One region of the Micromonospora sp. NBC_01392 genome, then DNA from elsewhere that is predicted to be linked to it. Evidence: riboswitches for the same ligand, from Rfam matches in the RefSeq annotation. Region 1 holds a riboswitch; the other holds the start of a gene.
The links. A riboswitch is a leader RNA that binds a small molecule or an ion and turns the genes downstream of it on or off. The one in region 1 is predicted to bind cobalamin.
Positions count from the first base shown of each region.

Region 2: another riboswitch for cobalamin. It lies ahead of OG767_RS19295 (ribonucleoside-diphosphate reductase subunit alpha); the one in region 1 lies ahead of cobN (cobaltochelatase subunit CobN).

Region 1 covers NZ_CP109549.1:2,943,304-2,954,354, forward strand. The annotation lists gene bluB (5,6-dimethylbenzimidazole synthase) at 1-613, shown strand, start outside; cobalamin riboswitch at 877-1,006, shown strand; gene cobN (cobaltochelatase subunit CobN) at 1,342-5,010, shown strand; gene OG767_RS13530 (VWA domain-containing protein) at 5,007-7,283, shown strand; gene cobO (cob(I)yrinic acid a,c-diamide adenosyltransferase) at 7,365-7,976, shown strand; gene OG767_RS13540 (cobyrinate a,c-diamide synthase) at 7,973-9,334, shown strand; gene cobI (precorrin-2 C(20)-methyltransferase) at 9,331-10,119, shown strand; gene cobM (precorrin-4 C(11)-methyltransferase) at 10,116-10,955, shown strand; partial or broken gene OG767_RS13555 (cobalt-precorrin-5B (C(1))-methyltransferase) at 11,006-11,051, shown strand, end outside.
Region 2 covers NZ_CP109549.1:4,409,748-4,420,798, forward strand. The annotation lists gene OG767_RS19265 (cytochrome c oxidase assembly protein) at 1-1,551, shown strand, start outside; gene OG767_RS19270 (PepSY-associated TM helix domain-containing protein) at 1,694-3,133, shown strand; gene OG767_RS19275 (TetR/AcrR family transcriptional regulator) at 3,221-3,802, opposite strand; gene OG767_RS19280 (hypothetical protein) at 3,872-4,885, shown strand; gene OG767_RS19285 (cytochrome P450) at 4,946-6,169, shown strand; gene OG767_RS19290 (alpha/beta hydrolase family protein) at 6,262-7,458, shown strand; cobalamin riboswitch at 7,605-7,814, shown strand; gene OG767_RS19295 (ribonucleoside-diphosphate reductase subunit alpha) at 7,936-10,317, shown strand; gene OG767_RS19300 (ribonucleotide-diphosphate reductase subunit beta) at 10,341-11,051, shown strand, end outside.

The sequences.
Region 1 (11,051 bases):
CCGTCGCCGCGACGTCCGTGGCCAGTTCAGTGGCGAGCCCCTCGCCCCTGGCGTACTCGACCGCGTCCTTGCGGCGGCGCACGCCGCACCCAGTGTCGGGCTGTCCCAGCCCTGGGACTTCATTGTGATCCGTGACCGGGGCCTGCGCGAAGCGTTCCATCGGCATGTCCGTGCCGAGCGCGACACGTTCGCCGCCACCCTCGGCGTCCAGGACGCTCGACGATTCTCCGGCATCAAGATCGACGGCATCCTGGAGTCGACACTGTCGATCGTGGTGACCTACGACCCCGACCGTGGTGGCCCAGCGGTCCTGGGTCGCCACGCCATCTCCGACACCGGCCTGTATTCGACCTGTCTGGCCATCCAGAACCTCTGGCTGGCCGCCACCGCCGAAGACCTCGGCCTCGGCTGGGTGTCGTTCTATCGCGAGCAGTTCCTCCAGCGGTTGCTCGCCATTCCGGCCGGCATCCGACCCGTCGCCTGGCTCTGCCTCGGCCCCGTCACCCACCTCGAAGCGGTGCCCGATCTCGAACGACACGGCTGGCGCCACCGCCGCCCCCTGGCCGCGGCGATCCACCACGACCGCTGGAACCCCGCGTCCGCCACGAGGTGACGTCTCTGCCGCATGGGTAGGGGCAGCGCCGGACTGCTCCTACCCGCGCTACCTGATCGCTCTCGGTCAGCGGCCTGTTCGGGGCTGTGCGATCGAGACGGCCCGGGCACCGGCGGAGCGCCGGTCCGGAGGGTCGTGACCCCGGCGGGCCAGCTGGGGGACTGATCGGCCGGTCTCGATGGTCCGGGCGACGGTTGCCCGCGGTGGAGTGGCGTTGACCGCAGGTCGTGAGGTGTGGCAGCATTCGCGGCCTGACGGCAGTGAAGGAAGCCGGTGCGATTCCGGCGCGGTCCCGCCACTGTCACCGGGGAGTGATCCCCCCTTGCGAGCCACGACCGTGCGTGCGCGGTTGGAAGGCCGGGGGTGAGCGTTGATCCGGGAGCCAGGATACTTCGGCCGTCGGACGTACCCCAGGGCGTGGACACCCGAGGAGGACCCGATGACGCACGGCATCTCTTTCATCGACGAACATCGTCATGATCCGCACGGTGGACGCTCCGCCGCACCCGTTGCCTGCCACGCCGCCGGTCGTGCCGGCGTGCCCCGTGCCGGCGCACCCGGGACCGTGGACCCCCTCGGCCGGGGCGCGTGCCGCCAGCGTTGACCGCTCCCCGACCCGCGTCTCGGTGAGTCGCGCCGCGGGTCGCCGCACCCGCTGACGCCGCTCCCATCCCGCTTCGCCCCGGTCGCCTTCGCGCGACCCGGTGCGTCACTCTCCGGAGTTTTCCGTGCGCATCCTGTTGCTGTCCACCGCCGACACCGACCTGCTGGCCGCCCGCGCCAGCGACGCCGACTACCGGCTCGCCAACCCCGCGCGGGTCGCCGCCGACGCGGTGCCCGCGCTCGTCGACGGCGTCGACCTCGCCGTCGTACGCCTGCTCGGCGGCCGGCAGACCTGGCCGGACGGGCTGGCCGCCGTGCTGGCCAGCGGCGTCCCGACGGTGGTGCTCGGCGGTGAGGCGCTGCCCGACGCGGAGCTGATGGCGGTCTCCACCGCGCCGTCCGGTGTGGTCACCCAGGCGCTCGCGTACCTGGTCGAGGGCGGCCCGGCGAACCTGGGCCGGCTGGCCCGGTTCCTGTCCGACCGGGTGCTGCTCACCGGCGAGGGCTTCGCCCCGCCCGCGCCCACCCCGGCTTACGGCGTGCACGGCGATCCGGAGATCGTCCCCGGCCGGCCCACCGTGGGGATCGTCTTCTACCGGGCGCACGCGCTGGCCGGCAACACCGGCTTCGTCGACGTGCTCGCCGACGCGGTACGGGCCGCCGGCGGGAACCCGCTGCCGATCTTCTGCGGCTCGCTGCGGGGGATGACCGCCGGCGCCGGTCCGCTCGGTCTCTTCGGCCGGTGCGACGCGCTGCTGGTCACCGTGCTCGCCGCCGGCGGAGCGGTGGCCGCTGACGCCTCCGGCGGCGGCGACGAGGACGCCTGGGACGTCGGCGCCCTCGCGGCGCTGGACGTGCCGGTGATCCAGGCCCTCTGCCTCACCAGCACCCGCGAGCAGTGGGCCGGCAGCGACGCCGGACTGTCCCCGCTGGACGCCGCCATGCAGGTCGCCATCCCCGAGTTCGACGGCCGGATCATCACCGTGCCGTTCTCGTTCAAGCGAATCGACGCCGACGGGCTCTCGGTCTACGCCGCCGACCCCGACCGGGCCGCCCGGGTGGCCGGCATCGCGGTCCGCCACGCCCGGCTGCGGCACGTGCCCGCCGCCGACAAGCGCGTCGCGGTGGTGCTCAGCTCGTACCCGACCAAGCATTCCCGGGTCGGCAACGCGGTCGGTCTGGACACCCCGGCCTCCGCCGTCCGGCTGTTCGCGGCGATGGCCGACGCCGGCTACCACCTGGGCGACGCCCCGCCACCCGACGACGGCGACGCCCTGATCCACGCGTTGATCGCCGCGGGCGGCCACGACGTGGAGTGGCTCACCCCGGAGCAGCAGCGCGCCGCCGAGGCCCGGATACCGGGGCGCACGTACCGGCGGTGGTTCGACGAGTTGCCCGCCGCGCTGCGTGAGCGGATGCGGGAGCACTGGGGTGAGCCGCCCGGCGAGCTGTACACCGAGGGTGGGGACATCGTCCTGGCCGGCCTGCGCTTCGGCAACGTGGTGCTGCTGATCCAGCCGCCGCGCGGCTTCGGGGAGAACCCGATCGCCATCTACCACGACCCGGACCTGCCGCCCAGCCACCACTACCTGGCCGCGTACCGCTGGCTCGCCGCGCCGGTCGCCGACGGTGGGTTCGGCGCGGACGCCGTGGTGCACCTGGGCAAGCACGGCACCCTGGAGTGGCTGCCCGGCAAGGGCCTCGGCCTGGCGGCCGACTGCGCCCCCGACGCGGTGCTGGGCGACCTGCCGCTGGTCTATCCGTTCATCGTCAACGATCCCGGTGAGGGCACCCAGGCCAAACGGCGTGCCCACGCCGTCGTGGTCGACCACCTGGTGCCGCCGATGGCCCGCGCCGAGACCTACGGGGACCTGGCCAGACTGGAGCAACTGCTCGACGAGTACGCCACCGTGCAGGCCCTCGACCCGGCCAAGGCGCCGACCGTGCGGGCGCAGATCTGGGACCTGGTCTGCGCCGCCGAACTGCACCACGACCTGCACGCCGAGGCGATGCCCGACGCCGACGACTTCGACGACTTCGTGCTGCACCTCGACGGCTACCTCTGTGAGGTCAAGGACGTGCAGATCCGCGACGGGCTGCACGTCCTCGCCACCGCCCCCACCGGCGAACCGCGGGTCAACCTGGTCCTCGCGGTGCTACGCGCCCCGCAGGTCTGGGGCGGCGCCCGTGCCCTGCCCGGCCTGCGGCAGGCTCTCGCCGGCGCGTACGGTCTCGACGAGCAGGCGCTGCTCGCGTCGCCGGGGCGGCGGGTGGCCCTGCCGGCCGCGCTGACCGAGGTCGTGGACGGGCCGTCGGTCACCGCCGCCGACGCCGTCGACCTGATCGAGGCGCTGGCGCGCCGGCTGGTGGTCGGCATGGAGACCCTCGGCTGGGACGCCGACGCGGTCGAGGCGGTGGTCACGGAGGTGACCGGCCGGGCCGTCCCGGACGCCGCCGCGGTGCTCCGTTTCGCCGCCACCGAGGTGGTGCCCCGCCTGGCGCGGACCACCGACGAGCTGACCAACACCCTCGGCGCCCTGGACGGCCGGTTCGTGCCGCCCGGCCCGTCCGGCTCTCCCACCCGGGGGCTGGTCAACGTGCTGCCCACCGGTCGCAACTTCTACTCCGTCGATCCCAAGGCCATTCCCAGCCGCAACGCCTGGGACGTCGGCACGGCGCTGGCCGACTCGCTGCTCGCGCGGCACCTCGCCGACACCGGCGCGTACCCCCGGTCGGTGGGGTTGTCCGTCTGGGGCACCAGCGCCATGCGGACCCAGGGCGACGACATCGCCGAGGTGCTGGCCCTGCTCGGCTGCCGACCCGTGTGGGACGACCGGTCGCGGCGGGTCACCGGCGTCGAGGTGGTGCCGACCGCGGAACTGGGCCGCCCCCGCGTCGACGTCACGGTCCGCATCTCCGGGTTCTTCCGCGACGCGTTCCCGCACGTGGTGGCGCTGCTCGACGACGCCGTCCGGCTTGTGGCCGCGCTGGACGAGCCGGACGCGGAGAACTTCGTCCGCGCGCACGTCGCCGCCGACCTGGCCGAGCACGGCGACGAGCGGCGGGCCACCGCCCGGATCTTCGGCTCCAAACCGGGCGCGTACGGCGCGGGACTGCTGCCGCTGATCGACGCCCGTACCTGGCGCAGTGACGCCGACCTCGCCGAGGTGTACGCGGTCTGGGGTGGCTACGCCTACGGCCGCGGTCTCGACGGGCGGGAGGCGCGTGCCGACATGGAACGCTCGTTCGCCCGGATCGCGGTGGCCGTGAAGAACCAGGACACCCGCGAGCACGACATCGTCGACTCCGACGACTACTTCCAGTACCACGGCGGGATGGTGGCGATGGTCCGCCACCTGACCGGCGCCTCGCCGGAGGCGTACGTGGGTGACTCGGCGATGCCGCACGACGTGCGCACCCGGACGCTGGGCGAGGAGACCCGGCGGGTGTTCCGGGCCCGGGTGGTCAACCCGAAGTGGATCGCCGCGATGCGCCGGCACGGCTACAAGGGCGCGTTCGAGCTGGCCGCCACCGTGGACTACCTGTTCGGCTACGACGCCACCGCCGGGGTGGTCGACGACTGGATGTACGAGCACCTGGCCGCCGCCTACGTCTTCGACGACACCACCCGTGACTTCCTGGAGCGGTCCAACCCGTGGGCGTTGCGCGGCATCACCGAGCGACTGCTGGAGGCCGCCGACCGGGGGCTGTGGGCCGAACCGGAGCCGGCCACCCTGGACCGGCTCCGCGACACGTACCTCGCCAGCGAGGGTGACCTGGAGGAACGCGCATGAGCACCTTCCCGTTCAGCGCTGTGCTCGGCATGGCCGACATGCGGCTGGCGCTGCTGCTCAACGCCGTCTCCCCGGCGATCGGCGGGGTGCTGGTGCGGGGCGAGAAGGGCACCGCCAAGTCCACCGCCGTACGGGCCCTCGCCGCGCTGCTGCCACCGGTGCGGCGGCTGGCGGGCTGCCGGTTCGGGTGCGATCCGGCCGCGCCCGACCCGGCCTGCCCGGACGGTCCGCACCCCGCCGGCGCCGCCGCCGAGACCGCGCCGGCCCGGCTGGTCGAGCTGCCGGTCGGCGCCGCCGAGGACCGGGTGGTCGGCTCGCTGGACCTGGAGCGGGCCCTCGGCGAGGGGGTACGCGCCTTCGAACCGGGCCTGCTGGCCGCCGCGCACCGCGGCGTGCTCTACGTCGACGAGGTGAACCTGCTGCACGACCACCTGGTCGACCTGCTGCTCGACGCCGCCGCGATGGGTCGCAACCACGTCGAGCGGGAGGGCGTCTCGGTCAGCCACGCCGCCCGGTTCCTGCTGGTCGGCACGATGAACCCGGAGGAGGGTGAGCTGCGTCCGCAGCTCCTCGACCGGTTCGGGCTCACCGTCGAGGTGGGCGCCAGCCGGGACCCGGCGGTCCGGGTCGAGGTGGTCCGTCGCCGGCTGGCCGCCGACGCCGACCCGGCCGGCTTCGCCGCCCGCTGGGCCGAGGCCGATGCGCGGACCGCCCGACAGGTGGCCGCCGCCCGGCAGCGGCTCGCCCGAGTGCGACTGCCGGACTCCTCGCTGCGCCAGATCGCCGAGGTCTGCGCCACGTTCGACGTGGACGGGATGCGCGCCGACATCGTCACCGCCCGTACCGCGATGGCGCACGCCGCCTGGCACGGGCGGGACCGGGTGACCGTCGACGACGTCCGGGTGGCCGCCCGGCTGGCCCTGCCGCACCGGCGTCGCCGCGACCCGTTCGACACTCCCGGCCTGGACGACAAGCGCCTCGACGAGGCGTTGCAGCGCGCCCAGGACGAACACCCCGACGACCCGGACGACGGCGGCGGCGACGGCGACGGCGACGGCGACGGCCCGCGGGGCGGCGGTTCCGGCGGTCCGGGCGGTCCGGGCGGTCCCGGCGGTCCGGGCGGTCCCGGTGGGGCGGCGGGGGACGGTCCCGGCTTCGGCGGGGGCGGCCCGGACGGGCGCGGCGGAGACCCGGCGGCCGGGGACGGTCGTGGTCCCGACAGGGCCGGTCCGGGGCGGCACAGCTCCGGCGGGCGCGACACCGTCGACGCCGAGCGTCGTGGACCCGACGCCGACCGAGGCGGACCCGACGGAGAGCCGTTCGCCGGGGACAGGTCGCACGGTCCCGCCGGTCGGCCTGCGGACGGCCGGCCCGGGTGGGCCGACGGCGGCGGGCCCGGCGACGGCGACGACCAGCGTCGTGACCGGCCCGGTCCGGGCGACGCCGCCGCCGGTCAGTCGGTGGCCGTACCCCGGGGTGGGCTGAAGGCGCGGCTGCTCACCGCGCCCGGGGTGGGGGACGGGGTGCCCGGTCGGCGGTCCCGCGCCCGCACCGGGCGGGGCCGCACCACGGGCGCCCGGGTGCCGGCCGGTCGGGTGGCCGCGCTGCACCTGCCGGCCACGGTCCGCGCGGGCGCGCCGCACCAGGCGGCCCGGGGTCGGCTCACCGGCCCACTGCGGCTGCGCCCGGACGACGTGCGCGAGGCGGTCCGCGAGGGACGCGAGGGCAACCTGGTGCTGTTCGTGGTGGACGCCAGCGGGTCGATGGGCGCCCGCGAGCGGATGACGGCGGTCAAGGACGCCGTGCTCGCCCTGCTCACCGACGCGTACCAGCGGCGGGACAAGGTGGCGGTGATCGCCTTCCGGGGTGACCGGGCACGCACCCTGCTGCCGGCCACCTCGTCGGTGCTGACCGCCTCGATCCGGCTGGCCGAGATGTCCACCGGTGGGCGCACCCCGCTGGCCGAGGGCCTGCTCGCGGCGGCCGACCTGCTGAGCCGGGAACGGCTGCGCGACCCGAAGCGCCGCCCCCTGGTGCTCATCGTCACCGACGGCCGGGCCACCGCGGGCCGGCGCCCGCTGGAGCGGGCGGCCACGGCGGCGACGGTGCTCGCCGCCACCGGCGCCCCCTGCGTGGTCGTCGACTGCGAATCGGGCCCCGTTCGCCTACACCTGGCCCGCCGCCTGGCCGTCCAGCTCAGTGCCCCGCACCACCTGCTGAACGCCCTCACCCACCCTCTCGCCCGCGATCTTGCACTTACTGCCCCGGCATAGCGGACGAAGCGCACACATGGCGGACCGAAACCGCAAGATCGCGGGAGTGCTCGCGGGGATGACGACGAGGAGAGATCGCTGATGCCACAGGGGAAGCCGAGCACGGTACCCGACGACGGCCTGACCACCCGGCAGCGGCGGCACCGGCCACTGCTGCTCGTCCACACCGGACAGATGAAGGGGAAGTCGACCGCCGCGTTCGGGTTGGCGCTGCGGGCCTGGACCGCCGGCCTGCCGATCGGGGTGTTCCAGTTCGTCAAGAGCGCCAAGTGGCGGGTCGGTGAGGAGAACGCCTTCCGGGCGCTCGGCGAGGTGCACGAGCGCACCGGTCAGGGCGCGCCGGTGGCCTGGCACAAGATGGGCGAGGGCTGGTCCTGGATCCAGCGCGGCGGTGCGGCCGACCACGCCGCCGACGCGCTGGAGGGCTGGCGGCAGATCCAGCGCGACCTGGCCGCCCAGCGGTACGGGCTGTACGTGCTGGACGAGTTCACCTACCCGATGAAGTGGGGCTGGGTGGACGTCGACGAGGTGGTCGCCACCCTCGCCGACCGGCCCGGCTTCCAGCACGTGGTGATCACCGGACGGGACGCCGACCCACGGCTGGTGGAGGCGGCCGACCTGGTCGCCGAACTGACGAAGGTCAAGCACCCGATGGACGCCGGTCAGAAGGGCCAGAAGGGTATCGAGTGGTGACCGGCCCGACGACGCCCTGGGCGCTGCCCCGGCTGGTGGTGGCCGCGTCGGCCAGCGGGCACGGCAAGACCACGGTGGCCACCGGGCTGCTCGCCGCGCTGCGCCGCCGTGGCCTGACGGTCAGCCCGCACAAGGTCGGTCCGGATTACATCGACCCCGGCTACCACGCGCTCGCCGCCGGCCGGGCCGGCCGCAACCTCGACCCCTTCCTGGTCGGCGCGGACCGGATCGCCCCGCTGCTGCGACACGGCGCGAGCGTCCCCACGCCCGCCGACGTCGCCGTGGTCGAGGGCGTGATGGGCCTGCACGACGGCGCCGTGGGCCGGGGCGACTTCGCCTCCACCGCGCACGTCGCCCGGCTGATCGACGCGCCGGTGCTGCTGGTGCTCGACACCACCGCGCAGGGTCGATCGGCCGCCGCGCTCACCCTCGGCATGGCCGCCTTCGACCCGACGGTGCGCATCGGCGGGGTGATCCTCAACCGGGTCGGTTCGCCCCGGCACGAGACGCTGCTGCGCGACGCGCTCGCCGAAGTGGGCGTGCCGGTGCTCGGGGCGGTCACCCGGGCCGTCGAGGTGGCCGCCCCGGCCCGGCACCTGGGGCTCGTCCCGGTCGCCGAGCGGGCGCCCGAGTCGCTCGCGATCGTCGCGGGCCTCGCCGACCTGGTCGAGTCCACCGTGGACCTGGACGCCGTGCTCGATCTGGCCCGCACCGCCGCGCCGCTGCGGGTGCCCGCCTGGGATCCGGTCGCCGCCGTCGGCGGCCCGGCCGGCGGGGACCGTCCGCTGGTCGCGGTCGCCGGTGGTCCGGCCTTCACCTTCTCGTACGCGGAGACCACCGAACTGCTCACCGCGGCCGGCGCCGACGTGGTCACCGTCGACCCGCTGCGCGACCCGGCGCTGCCCGCCGGCACCCGCGCGGTGATCGTCGGGGGCGGTTTCCCCGAGGCGTACGCGGAGGCGCTGGCCGGCAACGCCACCCTCCGTGCCGAGGTGGCCGCCTTCGACGGCCCGATCGTCGCCGAGTGCGCCGGGCTGCTCTACCTCGGCCGGTCCCTGGACGGCGCGCCCATGTGCGGCCGGCTCGACCTGACCGCCCGGATGACCGGTCGGCTGACCCTCGGCTACCGGGAGGCGGTCGCCGCCGCGGACTCCCCGGTGTCCCGGGCCGGCGACGCGGTACGCGGCCACGAGTTCCACCGCACCACCACCGACCCCGGCCACGGCGCGCAGCCGGCGTGGCGCTGGAACGGCACGGCGCACGGCTTCGTGGCCGGCCGGGTGCACGCCTCCTACCTGCACACCCACTGGGCGGGCGCCCCGGCCGCCGCCCGGCGCCTGGTCGAGGCATGTCGATGACCGCCGGCAGTCGAGCCGCCGCACCTGTCGACGCGGTGCTGACCGGGGTCGGCGTCGGGCCCGGCGACCCGGAACTGCTCACCCTCAAGGCGGTGCGGGTGCTGCGCGCGGCCGACCTGGTCTTCGTACCCGTGATGGCGGACCGCCCCGCGGGCGGCGTGGACCAGGGCGGGGGCGCCGGCCGGGCCGAGCGGACCGTGCTGGCGCACGTCGGGGCGGACCGGCTGCGCCGGCTGCCGTTCGCCCTGGACGACCGGGGCGGGGTGAGCCCCCGGCGCGCGGCGGCCTGGGACGCCGCCGCCCGCGTGGTGGTCGAGGCGGTCGACGCCGGGGCGCGGGCGCTCGCCTTCGCCACCATCGGCGACCCCAACGTCTACTCCACCTTCGGCTACCTGGCGCAGAGCGTCCGCGCGCTGCGCCCGGCGGTGCGGGTCGCCACCGTGCCCGGCATCACCGCCATGCAGGAGCTGGCCGCGCGCAGCGGCACCCCGCTCTGCGAGGGACGCGAGCCGCTGACCCTGCTACCGGCGACCGCCGGGCTGGCGCTCTTCGCCGACGCGCTGGCCGGCCCCGGCACCGTGGTCGCCTACAAGGGCTGGCGGCGGCACCCGGAGCTGGTCGGGGAGCTGCGCCGGCAGGGCCGCCTCGGCGATGCCGTGCTCGGGTGCGGCCTCGGGCTGCCCGACGAGCGGATCGGTGCGGTGGACGACGCCGCGCACGACCTGCCGTACCTGTCGACGCTGCTGGTTCCCGCCCGCCGGGACCGCCGAGGAGGAAAACTGTGACCAGCTCCGGCAAGGTGTGGTTCGTCGGGGCCGGCCCCGGCGCGGCGGACCTGTTGACCCTGCGGGCGGCCCGGGTGATCGCCGACGCCGACCTGGTGATCTGGGCGGCCAGCCTGGTGCACGCCGACGTGCTCGGCCACGCCCGCGCCGACGCGGAGATCGTGGACTCGTCGCAACTGCCCGTCGAGGGAGTGCTGCCGCTGTACGAGCGGGCCGCGCGGCGCGGGCTGACGGTGGCCCGGATCCACTCCGGCGACCCGGCGCTCTGGGGCGCGGTGCAGGAGCAACTGGACCTGTGCCGGGCGCTCGGCCTGGCCGTCGAGATCGTTCCCGGCGTCTCGTCGTTCACTGCCGTCGCCGCGATCGCCGGACGCGAACTGACCGTCCCCGAGGTCGCCCAGTCGGTGATCCTCACCCGTCTCGAAGGCGGCAAGACCCCGATGCCGCCCGGCGAACGGGTCCGCGACTTCGCCCGGCACGGCACCACGATGGCGCTGTTCCTCTCCGCCGCACGGTCCGGCCAGGCGCAGGCCGAGCTGCTGGCCGGCGGCTACCCGGCGGACACCCCGGCGGTGGTCGCGTACCGGGCGACCTGGCCGGACGAGCTGGTGGTGCGCTGCACGGTGGGCACCCTGGCGGCGACGGTCAAGGAGCACCGGCTCTGGAAGCACACGCTCTTCCTGGTCGGGCCGGCGCTGGCCGCCACCGGGACGCGTTCCCACCTCTACCACCCCGGGCACTTCCACACCTACCGGCGGGCCGAGCCGGCCGCCCGGGCCGAGTTGCGCCGCCGCGCCGCCGCCCGCCCCGCCGATCCGGTGGGCGGTTCCGAGTGACGTACCCGGAACCGCCGCTGCGGGAGCCGGACCTGCCGCGTACCGCGAAGGTGCGGCCCACCGCGCTGCGTACCGGCTGGACCACCGGGGCCTGCG
Region 2 (11,051 bases), 1.5 Mb from region 1:
GCCGGACTGGCGGCGGTCGTGGCGGTGGCGGCCCGGGCCGGCGTGTCCCGTCGCACGGCCGCGGTCGCCGCCGGGCTGGCGCTGGTCGGTCTGCTCCCTCCGGCGCTGACGGGCCACGCCGCCGGCGCGGGCAACCACCAGATCGCGGTGTCCAGCCTCGCGCTGCACGTGCTCGCCGCCGCGTTGTGGGCCGGCGGCCTGGCCGCGCTCCTGACCGCCCGCCGCAGCCGGCACCTGCCCGGCGCCGCCGGGCGCTACAGCCGGCTCGCCCTCGCCTGCTTCGTCGCCGTCACGATCAGCGGCCTGGCCAACGCCGCGGTCCGCCTCGGCACGGTGGACCAGCTCTGGCAGTCCCGGTACGGCTGGCTGGTGCTCGGCAAGCTGGCCGCGCTCGTGCTGCTCGGCCTGCTCGGCGCCGCCCACCGCACGCGTACCCTGCCGGGTCTGGCCGCCGGGCGGCGCAATGCGTTCGCCCGCCTGGCCGCCGGGGAACTGGTGGTCTTCGCCGCCACCATCGGTCTGGCGGTGGCGCTGTCGCGCAGCCCGGCGCCGATCCCCGAGCCGGTCGACGCCGACCCGGTGACCGGCGTGCTCGGCTTCCCGATGCCGGCCGCGCCCACCGCGGTACACCTGCTCGGGCAGCCGCTGCCCGAGCTGTTCCTCCTGACCGTGACCGTGGTCGGCATCGGCGGTTACCTGGCCGGGGTGCGCCGGCTGCGCCAGGGCGGGCACCACTGGCCGGTGGCCCGCACCGCGAGCTGGCTCGGCGGGCTGCTGGTACTGGCCGCCGCCACCGGCCTCGGCTTCGCCCGCTACGCCTACGTGCTGTTCAGCGCGCACATGGCCCAGCACATGGTGCTGTCCATGCTGGTGCCGATCCTGCTGGTCGGCGGCGCCCCGGTCACGCTCGCGCTGCGGGCCCTGCACCGTCCGACCGAACCAGGCGTACGCGGCACCCGGGAGTGGCTGCTGCGCGCCCTGCACAGCCGCCCCACCCGGCTGCTCACCCATCCGCTGGTGGCGCTCGGCAGCTACACCGCCGGTCTGTTCGGCCTCTACTTCAGCGATCTGCTCGGCACGCTGATGCGCTCCCACCTCGGGCACCTGGCCATGCTGGGGCACTTCGTGGCATCCGGCTACCTGCTGTTCTGGGTACTCATCGGCACCGATCCGGGCCGACCCCGGCTCCCCCACCCCGTCCTCGTGCTCATCCACCTGGCCTCGATGATGGCGCACGGCTTCTTCGGGCTCGCGCTGATGCAGACCACCACCGTCATCGCCCCGGACTGGTACCTCGGTGTGCACCCCGACTGGGCCGCGTCACCACTGGAGGACCAGAAGCTGGGCGCCGGCATCGCCTGGGCGTTCGGCGAGATCCCGGCCGCCGTCGTCATGATCCTGCTGGTCCGGCAGTGGATCCGGGCCGACCTGCGCGAGCAGCGCCGCCTCGACCGGGCCGCGGACCGGGCCGAGGCGACCGGCGCGGAGGACGACCTGGCCCGCTACAACGCGTTCCTCGCCGCCGCCGCGCGCGCCCCTGACCGGAACTGATCGGGACACCGGCGGGAACTTCCGCGCGACCCGGCCCGACCACTCACCCGGGAGGCGGAAACCGCGCACCACGGCACGGCTCGACGGGCAGCGGGCCGGCCATTCCCGTTCCTCGTTCCTCATTCCGATCGGAGTTGCCCACGTGTCCGTGACCGAACTGCCCGGCGACCGCGCGCCGGCTTCCCCCACCGCGCCGGCCCGGCCGGCGCGTCGGCCCACGCCGCTGACCGCGCTGCTGACCCGCCTGCACTTCTACGCCGGTATCCTCGTCGCGCCGTTCCTGCTGGTCGCCGCGCTCACCGGGCTGGCCTACACGCTCACCCCGCAGCTCGACGACGCGCTCTACGGCGACAAGCTCACCGTCTCCACCGTCGGCGAGCAGCCCCGACCGCTCGCCGAGCAGATCGCCGCCGCCCGTGCCGTGCACCCCGACGGCACGCTCACCGAGGTGCAGCCCGGCCAGGGCGACCGGACCACCCGGGTGGTGTTCGCCCGCGACGACCTCGGCGACCGGCAGCACACCGTCTACGTCGACCCGTACACCGCCCGGGTGTCCGGCCGGTTGACCACCTGGTTCGGCTCCACGCCGGCCACCACCTGGCTGGACGACCTGCACCGCAACCTGCACCTGGGCGATGTCGGCCGGCACTACTCGGAGATCGCGGCGAGCTGGCTGTGGGTGCTGGCGCTGGGCGGCGTGGTGCTGTGGTGGCGTCGGCGCGCCGCCGGCCGGGCCCGCGTCCGGCACCTGCTGGTACCCGACCTGTCCGCCGGCCGGGGCGTGCGGCGCACCCGAGGCTGGCACGCCACGACCGGCGTCTGGCTCTCCGTCGGCCTGCTGTTCCTCTCCGCCACCGGCCTGACCTGGTCGCGCTACGCCGGGGCGAACTTCGGCGCCGGCCTGGACGCGCTGCGCGCCGGTGCCCCCGAGATCTCCACCGCACTCGCCGGTCCGCCACCGGCCGCCGGTGGCGGACACCAGCACGGCGGGTCGTCCGTCGCCCCGGCGGCGGACCCGGCGACCTACGACCGGGTGCTGGGCAGCGCCCGCGCCGCCGGCCTGTCCGGGCCGGTCGCGATCACCCCCGCGGCTGAGGACGGCACCGCGTGGACGGTCGCCCAGACCGACGACGTGTGGCCGGTCGGGTACGACCGGGTCGCCGTCGACCCGGTCGCCGGCACGGTCACCGCCCGCAGCGCCTTCGCCGACTGGCCGGTCCTGGCGAAGCTCAGCAAACTCGGCATTCAGGCCCACATAGGCCGGCTCTTCGGGCCGGTCAACCAGGCCCTGCTCGCCGCGCTCGCGCTCGGTCTGCTCTGCGTCGTCGTCTGGGGGTACCGGATGTGGTGGCAGCGCCGCCCCACCCGCACCGACCGCCGGACCCCGCTGGGCACGCCGCCGACCCGTGGGTCGGTACGCGGGGTGCGCCGGGGGGCGCTGCTGGTCGGGGTGCCGGTGGTGGTGGCGCTCGGCTGGGCGCTGCCCTGGTTCGGCGGCCCACTGCTCGGCTTCCTCGTGCTCGACGGCGTGCTCGGGCTGCTCCGCCGGCCGCGCCCGGCCCCGGTGCCGAGCGGGTCCTGAGGCCGCGCGACCGCCGATCCGCGAACCGTCCGGCGGGCCGGTGCCACTGCCGGTCCGGCCGGGGCCGCCGTGCGGGTCGGCGCCGGGTCAGCCGTGGCCGCGCACCAGGGGCAGGAACACCTCGTCCACGATCTCGACAAGCACCTCGTCGGGGACCGAGGGGATGCCGCGCATCGCGTACTCGGCGCGGAGCAGCATCATCGGCGCCGTCGCCACCCGGGGCCGGACGGCCGCCGCCGGCGCCTCGCCCCGGGCCGCGGCCCGTTCCAGCATCCCGAGCCACGCGCGGTCCATGGTGTCCGCGCCGGACCGCTCCCGCATCATGGTGAGCAGTTCCGGGTCGTCGGCCGCGGCGGCGAGCAGTCCGCGCAGGATCGTCCCGTGCGGCGAGGACCACGTCTCGTTGGCCCGCCGGAGCATCTCCAGCGCGTCGCCGCGCAACGTTCCGGTGTCCGGGTTCGGCATGGCGGCGTCGGACAGGTGGCGGTACGCCGCGATGCCCAGCGCCGCCCGGTGCGGCCACCGGCGGTAGATGGCGTTCTTGTTGGTGCCGGCGCGGGCGGCGACCCGGTCCATCGTCATCCCCGAGTATCCGGATTCGCGCAGTTCCGCCGCGGCGGCGTGCAGGATCGCCCGTTCCAGTTCCTCGCCCCGGCGCCTCGTGCCCATGGCTTGCAGGGTACTCGACGTACCCTGTAAGGTACGCGGCGTACCTTACCGAACGGGGAGGAACGCGAGATGCGCGTCTTCGGCATGAACTACGACACCGGCTTCGTGAGCGCCGGGTCCACCACCCACGAACCCTTCGACCCGGAGACCGTACGGCGCGACCTGCGGGTCATCCGGGACGAGCTGCACTGCGACGCGGTGCGGATCACCGGCGGCGTCCAGGACCGGCTGGAGCTGACCGCGCGTCTGGCGGCCGAGACCGGGCTGGAGGTGTGGTACTGCCCGTTCACCAACGGCCTGGACCGCGCCGGGCTCATGGCGTTCCTGCTCGACGGCGCCGAACGGGCCGAGCGGCTACGACGCGAGGGCGCCACGGTCGTCTACCTCACCGGCTCCGAGATCTCCATGTTCACCGAGGGCTTCCTGCCCGGCCGCGACCTGACCGAGCGCCTGGCGCTGTTCACCGATCCGATGCGGATGCGGGAGGCGGTCCCGGTCGCGCGGGCCGCGGTGCGCGACTTCTTCGCCGACGCGCTTCCCGCGGTGCGCGAGCGGTTCGGTGGCCCGGTCGGATACGCCTCGATCCCCCTCGAAGGCGTCGACTGGACCCCGTTCGACATCATCGCCAGCGACGCCGGCTACCGCGACGCCACGAACGCGGCGGCGTTTCCGCAGAGCCTCGCGGCGGCGGTGGGCCAGGGCAAGCCGTACGCCGCCACGGAGTTCGGCTGCTGCACGTACCGGGGCGCCGCCGACGTCGCGGGCGCGACGGAACCGGTGACCTACGACGAGCACGGCCGGGCGGCGAAGCTCACCGCGACGCTGGAGCGCGACGAGGAGGGCCAGGCCCGCTACCTCGTCGACCTGCTGCGCGACTACGAGGCGGGCGGGGTGGAGGCGGCCTTCGTCTACACGTTCGCGAACCGGCACCTGCCCACCACCGAGGACCCGGAGCACGACTACGACCTGGCGGCCCGGGGCATCGTGCGCGTGCTGCCGGACGGCTCGTGGACACCCAAGGCCGCCTTCCACGCCCTCACCGAGTACGGCCGCGCCCGCGCGTCGAGCCGGTCGGCCGGCTAGGCATCATCCGGCACCGACGGCGGGGCCCCGCCGTCGGGACGGAGCTGGCACTGTGGACGGATGACGGACATCGACGCCCGCCGCCCCCACCCCTTCTACCAGGACGCCGACGGCGTCAACCGGCCGCCCGGCCCGCGCAAGCACCCCGACTACGCCCGGTTCGCCGCCGGCTCTCCGGTGGTGCCCATCGTCCGCCGGGTCGGCGGCGAACCGGTTCCGGCGCTGCTGATCTGCCGGTACGCCGACGTGCGCGAGGTGCTACGCCGGCAGGACGTCTTCTCCCGGGCCGCCGCCGCGCACGCCGACGAGGTCGACGTGTCCGGCACCATGCTCGGCATGGACGGGGCCGAGCACGCCCGGGTGCGCGGCACCGTGAAGGACGCGTTCACCCGACCGGCTGTCGACGGGATGCGCGACGCGGTCCGGACCGCGGCCGAGGAGCGGCTCGCCGCGATGGTGGGCCGGGGCGCTCCGGCGGACCTGGTCCGCGACTTCGCCGTCCCGTTCGCGCTGGACGTGATCTGCGACCTGCTCGGCCTGCCGACCGACGACCGGATGCGGTTCCGCCGGTGGGGCGACATGTTCCTCGGCACCGGCGACCTGAGCCGCGAGGAGGCGGCCCGGTCCGCCGAGGAGATGGGCGGCTACCTGTGGGAGCAGCTCGAACAGCGACGCGGCCGACCCGGCGACGACCTGCTCGGCCGGATCGCGACCGCCGCCGCCGACCAGCCGGTGGACGTCCAGATCAAGCTGCCGATCTCGCTCGTGGTGGGTGGCTGGGAGACCACCGCCAGCTCGATCGCCACGTTCGTCCACGTGCTCCAGACCGAGCCGTACGGGCCGGCCGGCACCGGTTGGACGTACCTTGTCGCGCACCCCGAGCGGCTGGACGGCGCGGTCGCCGAACTGGAGCGGCTGCACTCCACCGCGAACGGCGACGAGATGCCGCGGCGGGTGATGGCGGACGTGACGCTGCCCAGCGGCGCCCGACTGGCGGCGGGCGACATCGTGGTCCCCTCGCACGACGCCGCCAACCGCGACCCGGCGGTGTTCCCGGACCCGGAACGGATGGACTTCGACCGCGCGCCCACCCCGCACCTGTCCTTCGGGCACGGCGCGCACTACTGCATCGGGGCCCACCTGGGCGCGCTGGAGGTCCGCACCGCGCTCGGCCTGCTGCTGCGGGAGCTGCCCGGCCTGCGCCTCGCGGTGCCGCCGGACGAGGTGCCGTGGAAGCCGGGCCACGCCATCCTCGGCCCGGCCGCGCTGCCGGTCGCCTGGTAGGCGCGGCACCCGGCCGTGGACCGGGGCACGCGCTTGCATCTATACACTCGGTATATATACTGAGTGAATAAAGCCGCCAAGGAGGATCACTGATGACCGAGACATCCGTCCCCGAACACGGCATGACCCGCCGCACCCTGGTCCGGGCCGCGCTGGCGGTGGGTGCCGGCGCGTCGATCGGCGCCGCCGGCCACGCGCCGGCGGCCACCGCCGATCCGGGCCCGGTCCGGCTCACGTTGCCCGCGCCGACCGGGCCCCACCCGGTGGGCACGGTGCCGCTGCACCTGGTCGACCGGTCGCAGCCGGACCCCCTTGCCGGCCCGGGGCGGCACCGGGAGCTGATGGTCAGCGTCTGGTATCCCGCCCGGGACGTGTGGCGGCACCCGCGCGCGCCGTGGATGACCGCCGCGTCGCTCCGCGCGCTGCTGGAGTCCACCGGGTTCGATCCCGACGCGGTGCGGGCGCCGCTGACGGCCGGCCACGAGGGCGCGCCGGTGCGACGCGCCGCCCGTCGACTGCCGGTGGTGGTCTACTCGCACGGCGCGGGCAGCCACCGATCGGACACCACCATCGTGGTCCAGGAACTCGCCAGCCACGGATACGCGGTGGTCACGGTGGACCACACGTACGACGGGCCCACCGAGTTCCCGGACGGCCGGGTGACCGTCCGGGAGGACGACTACGACTCGACGCCGTGGACCTACACGCGCGACGTCCGGTTCGTGCTGGACCAGATCGCCGTGCTCGCCGCCGGCGGCAACCCGGACGTCGACCGTCGGCCGCTCCCGACCGGGCTGTGCACGGCGCTGGACCCGCACCGGATCGGCATGTTCGGTTGGTCGAAGGGGGGCACCGCGACCGCGCTCACCATGGGCACCGACCAGCGGGTACGCGCCGGGCTGAGCTTCGACGGCCCGATGCTGTCCCAGCCGCGGCCCACCGACCTGGACCGGCCGTTCATGCTGATGACGGCGGAGTACACCCGCGTCACGGAGCCCGCCGTCGCCGAGTTCTGGTCGCACCTGCACGGCTGGCGGCTCAACGTCCAGGCTGCCGGCGCGCTCCACCAGTCGTACGGCGACAACCAGTGGCTGGTGCCGCAACTGGCCCGGGTGATCGGGATGAGCGACGAGGAGCTCACCGGCTGGATCGGCACCCTCGACCCCGCCCGCGCGGTACGCATCCAACAGGCGTACCCGTTGGCCTTCTTCGACAGGCACCTGCGGCACCGGGGTCACCTGCTGCGCGGCCCGAGCCGCTCCTTCCCCGAGGTGTCGTTCGTGGCCTGAGCCGATCGGTGGGCGGCGGTGTTAAGCGGGGCCCCCTCCTCTACCGGAGGCGTTAACAAGGGGCCCCGCCTTCACCTCCAGCGGTGAGACGCAGCCGACACGCCCGACGCGACATCTGGTGTTGCCCGCCGGGCATCACCGCCATATATGGTGTCCCCGCAGCTGGTTCGGCCGCGTCTGACAGGCGCGGCCGAGGCAAGAGGGAACCCGGTGGAAGTCCGGGACTGCCCCGCAGCGGTGAGTGGGAACGACCGCCGTCATCAGCACTGGGCCACCGGCCTGGGAAGCGACGGCCAGTAGGCGACCTCGTGTCACGCCCGCGAGTCCGAAGACCTGCCAGCGCGCCGTGCGCTGCCGCGCGCGGCGGTCGAAGGTCGCGCGGGACGACCGACGCCAGCAGCCGGGCCGGTCCTGCGTGCCGTGCCCGTTGGCGTTCTCCCGCCGGCCGAGACCATCGGTGCCAGCGAGGGAGAGGTCATGAGGGTCGTGCAGGAGAGTCAGCGGTCCGGTGCCACCGGGCCGGAGCAGCGCCGGCTGGCGATGCGGGTCCGCAAGCGGGACGGCGACACCGAGCCGGTCGACGTCAACCGGATCGTCCGGGCGGTCGAGCGCTGGGTCGCCGACCTGGACGAGGTCGATCCGCTGCGGATCGCCACCCGGACCATCAGCGGGCTCTACGACGGGGCGAGCACCGCGGAGCTGGACCGGCTGTCGATCCAGACCGCGGCGGAGCTGATCGGCGAGGAACCGCAATATTCCCGGTTGGCGGCCCGGCTGCTGGCCGCGTACGTGGACGAGGAGGTCCGCGGGCAGCAGGTGACGCGCTTCAGCGAGTCGATCGGGTACGCGCACGGGCTGGGGCTGATCAGTGACGACACCGCCGCGTTCGTGGCCCGCCACGCCGACGAGCTGGACGACGCCGTGGACCCGGCCGGTGACCTGCGGTTCGAGTACTTCGGACTGCGTACGGTGGCGGACCGTTACCTGCTGCGGCACCCGGAGTCGCGGTTGGTGGTGGAGACGCCGCAGTACTGGCTGCTGCGGGTGGCCTGCGGGCTGTCGCACACCCCGGCCGAGGCGGTCGGCCTCTACCGGCTGATGTCCAGCCTGGCCTACCTGCCCAGCTCCCCCACGCTGTTCAACTCGGGCACCCGGCACACCCAGATGTCGTCGTGCTTCCTGGTGGACTCGCCCCGCGACGAGCTGGACTCCATCTACGAGCGTTACCACCAGGTGGCGAAGCTGTCGAAGTTCTCCGGCGGCATCGGCATCTCCTGGTCCCGGGTGCGTGGCCGGGGCGCGCTGATCCGGGGCACGAACGGGCGGTCGAACGGCATCGTGCCGTTCCTCAAGACGCTCGACGCCGGGGTGGCGGCGGTGAACCAGGGCGGCCGGCGCAAGGGCGCGGCCTGCGTCTACCTGGAGCCGTGGCACCCGGACGTGGAGGAGTTCCTGGAGCTGCGGGACAACACCGGCGAGGAGTCCCGGCGCACCCACAACCTCAACCTGGCCAACTGGATCCCGGACGAGTTCATGCGCCGGGTCGAGGCGGACGAGGACTGGTCGCTGATCGACCCGTCCGACGCGCCGGAACTGCCTGACCTGTACGGCGAGGCGTTCGACGCCGCGTACCGGGCGGCCGAGAAGAAGGCGGTCCGCACGGTCCGGGCCCGCGACCTGTACGGGCGGATGATGCGCACACTCGCGCAGACCGGCAACGGGTGGATGACGTTCAAGGACGCCGCGAACCGGCTGTCCAACCAGACCGGCGAGCCGGGCAACGTGATCCACCTGTCCAACCTGTGCACCGAGATCCTGGAGGTCAACGACGACGCCGAGACCGCGGTGTGCAACCTCGGTTCGGTGAACCTCGGCGCGCACGTCACCGCCGACGGGGTCGACTGGGAGAAGCTGCGGGCCACCGTGCGCACCGCGGTGGTGTTCCTGGACCGGGTGATCGACATCAACTACTACCCGGCCGCGCAGGCGGCGGCGTCGAATCCGCGCTGGCGGCCGGTCGGGCTCGGGCTGATGGGCCTCCAGGACGCGTTGTTCACGCTGCGCCTGCCGTTCGACTCACCGGCGGCGCGGGAGCTGTCCACCCGGGTGCAGGAGGAGATCCTGCTGACCGCGCTGGAGACCTCCGCCGGGCTGGCCGAGCGGTTCGGGCCGCATCCGGCGTACCCGCGGACCCGGGCCGCGAAGGGTGACCTGCACCCGGACCTCTGGGGCGCGACGCCGACCCAGGTCGACAGGTGGGCGGCGCTGCGGGCGCGGATCGCCGCGTTCGGGCTGCGCAACTCGCTGCTGGTGGCCATCGCGCCGACGGCCACCATCGCCTCGATCGCCGGCTGCTACGAGTGCGTCGAGCCGCAGGTGTCGAACCTGTTCAAACGGGAGACCATGTCCGGCGAGTTCCTCCAGGTCAACACGTACCTGGTGCGGGAGCTGAAGGCGCGTGGGCTGTGGACGCCGCAGGTCCGCGACCGGATCAAGCGGGCCGAGGGCTCGGTGCAGGGCGTCACCGAGCTGCCCGCCGAGGTGCGGGAGCTGTTCCGGACCGCGTGGGAGCTGCCGCAGCGGGCGCTGATCGACCTGGCCGCCGCGCGGGCGCCCTACGTCGACCAGTCGCAGTCGCTGAACCTGTTCCTGAGCGCGCCGACCATCGGCAAGCTCTCCTCGATGTACCGGTACGCCTGGCGGTCCGGTTTGAAGACCACCTACTACGTGCGGTCGCGTCCGGCGACCCGGATCCAGCAGGCCACCGTGGCCCCGGTGCTCGCCCCGGTGCCCGCCCGCGACGACGAGGCGCTCGCCTGCTCCCTGGAGAACCCCGAGAGCTGCGAGGCCTGCCAGTGACCACCGTGCCCGAGACCCGCCCGATGCTGCTCGACCCGGGCATGGACCTGACCCTGCGGCCGATGCGCTACCCGCACTTCTTCGACCGGTTCCGCGACGCCATCCGCAACACCTGGACCGTCGAGGAGGTGGACCTGCACGCCGACCTGGCCGACCTGGAGCGGCTCTCGCCGGCCGAGCGGCACCTGGTGTCCCGGCTGGTCGCGTTCTTCGCCACCGGCGACACCATCGTCGCCAACAACCTGGTGCTCAACCTCTACCAGCACGTCAACTCGCCGGAGGGGCGGCTCTACCTGTCCCGCCAGCTCTTCGAGGAGGCGGTGCACGTCCAGTTCTACCTCAACCTGCTGGACACGTACGTGCCGGACGAGCGGGAGCGGTTCGCCGCGTTCGCGGCGGTGGAGAACATCCCGTCGATCGCCCGCAAGGCGGAGTTCTGCTTCCGCTGGATCGACTCGATCCACGAGCTGCGGGAGCTGCGCACCCGCTCCGACCGGCGGGCGTTCCTGCTCAACCTCATCTGCTTCGCCGCGTGCATCGAGGGGCTGTTCTTCTACGGCGCGTTCGCCTACGTCTACTTCCTGCGGTCCCGAGGGCTGCTCAACGGGTTGGCCTCCGGCACCAACTGGGTGTTCCGGGACGAGTCGATGCACATGGCGTTCGCGTTCGACGTGGTGGAGACCGTCCGCGCCGAGGAGCCGGAGCTGTTCGACGCCGAGCTGGAACGGCAGGTC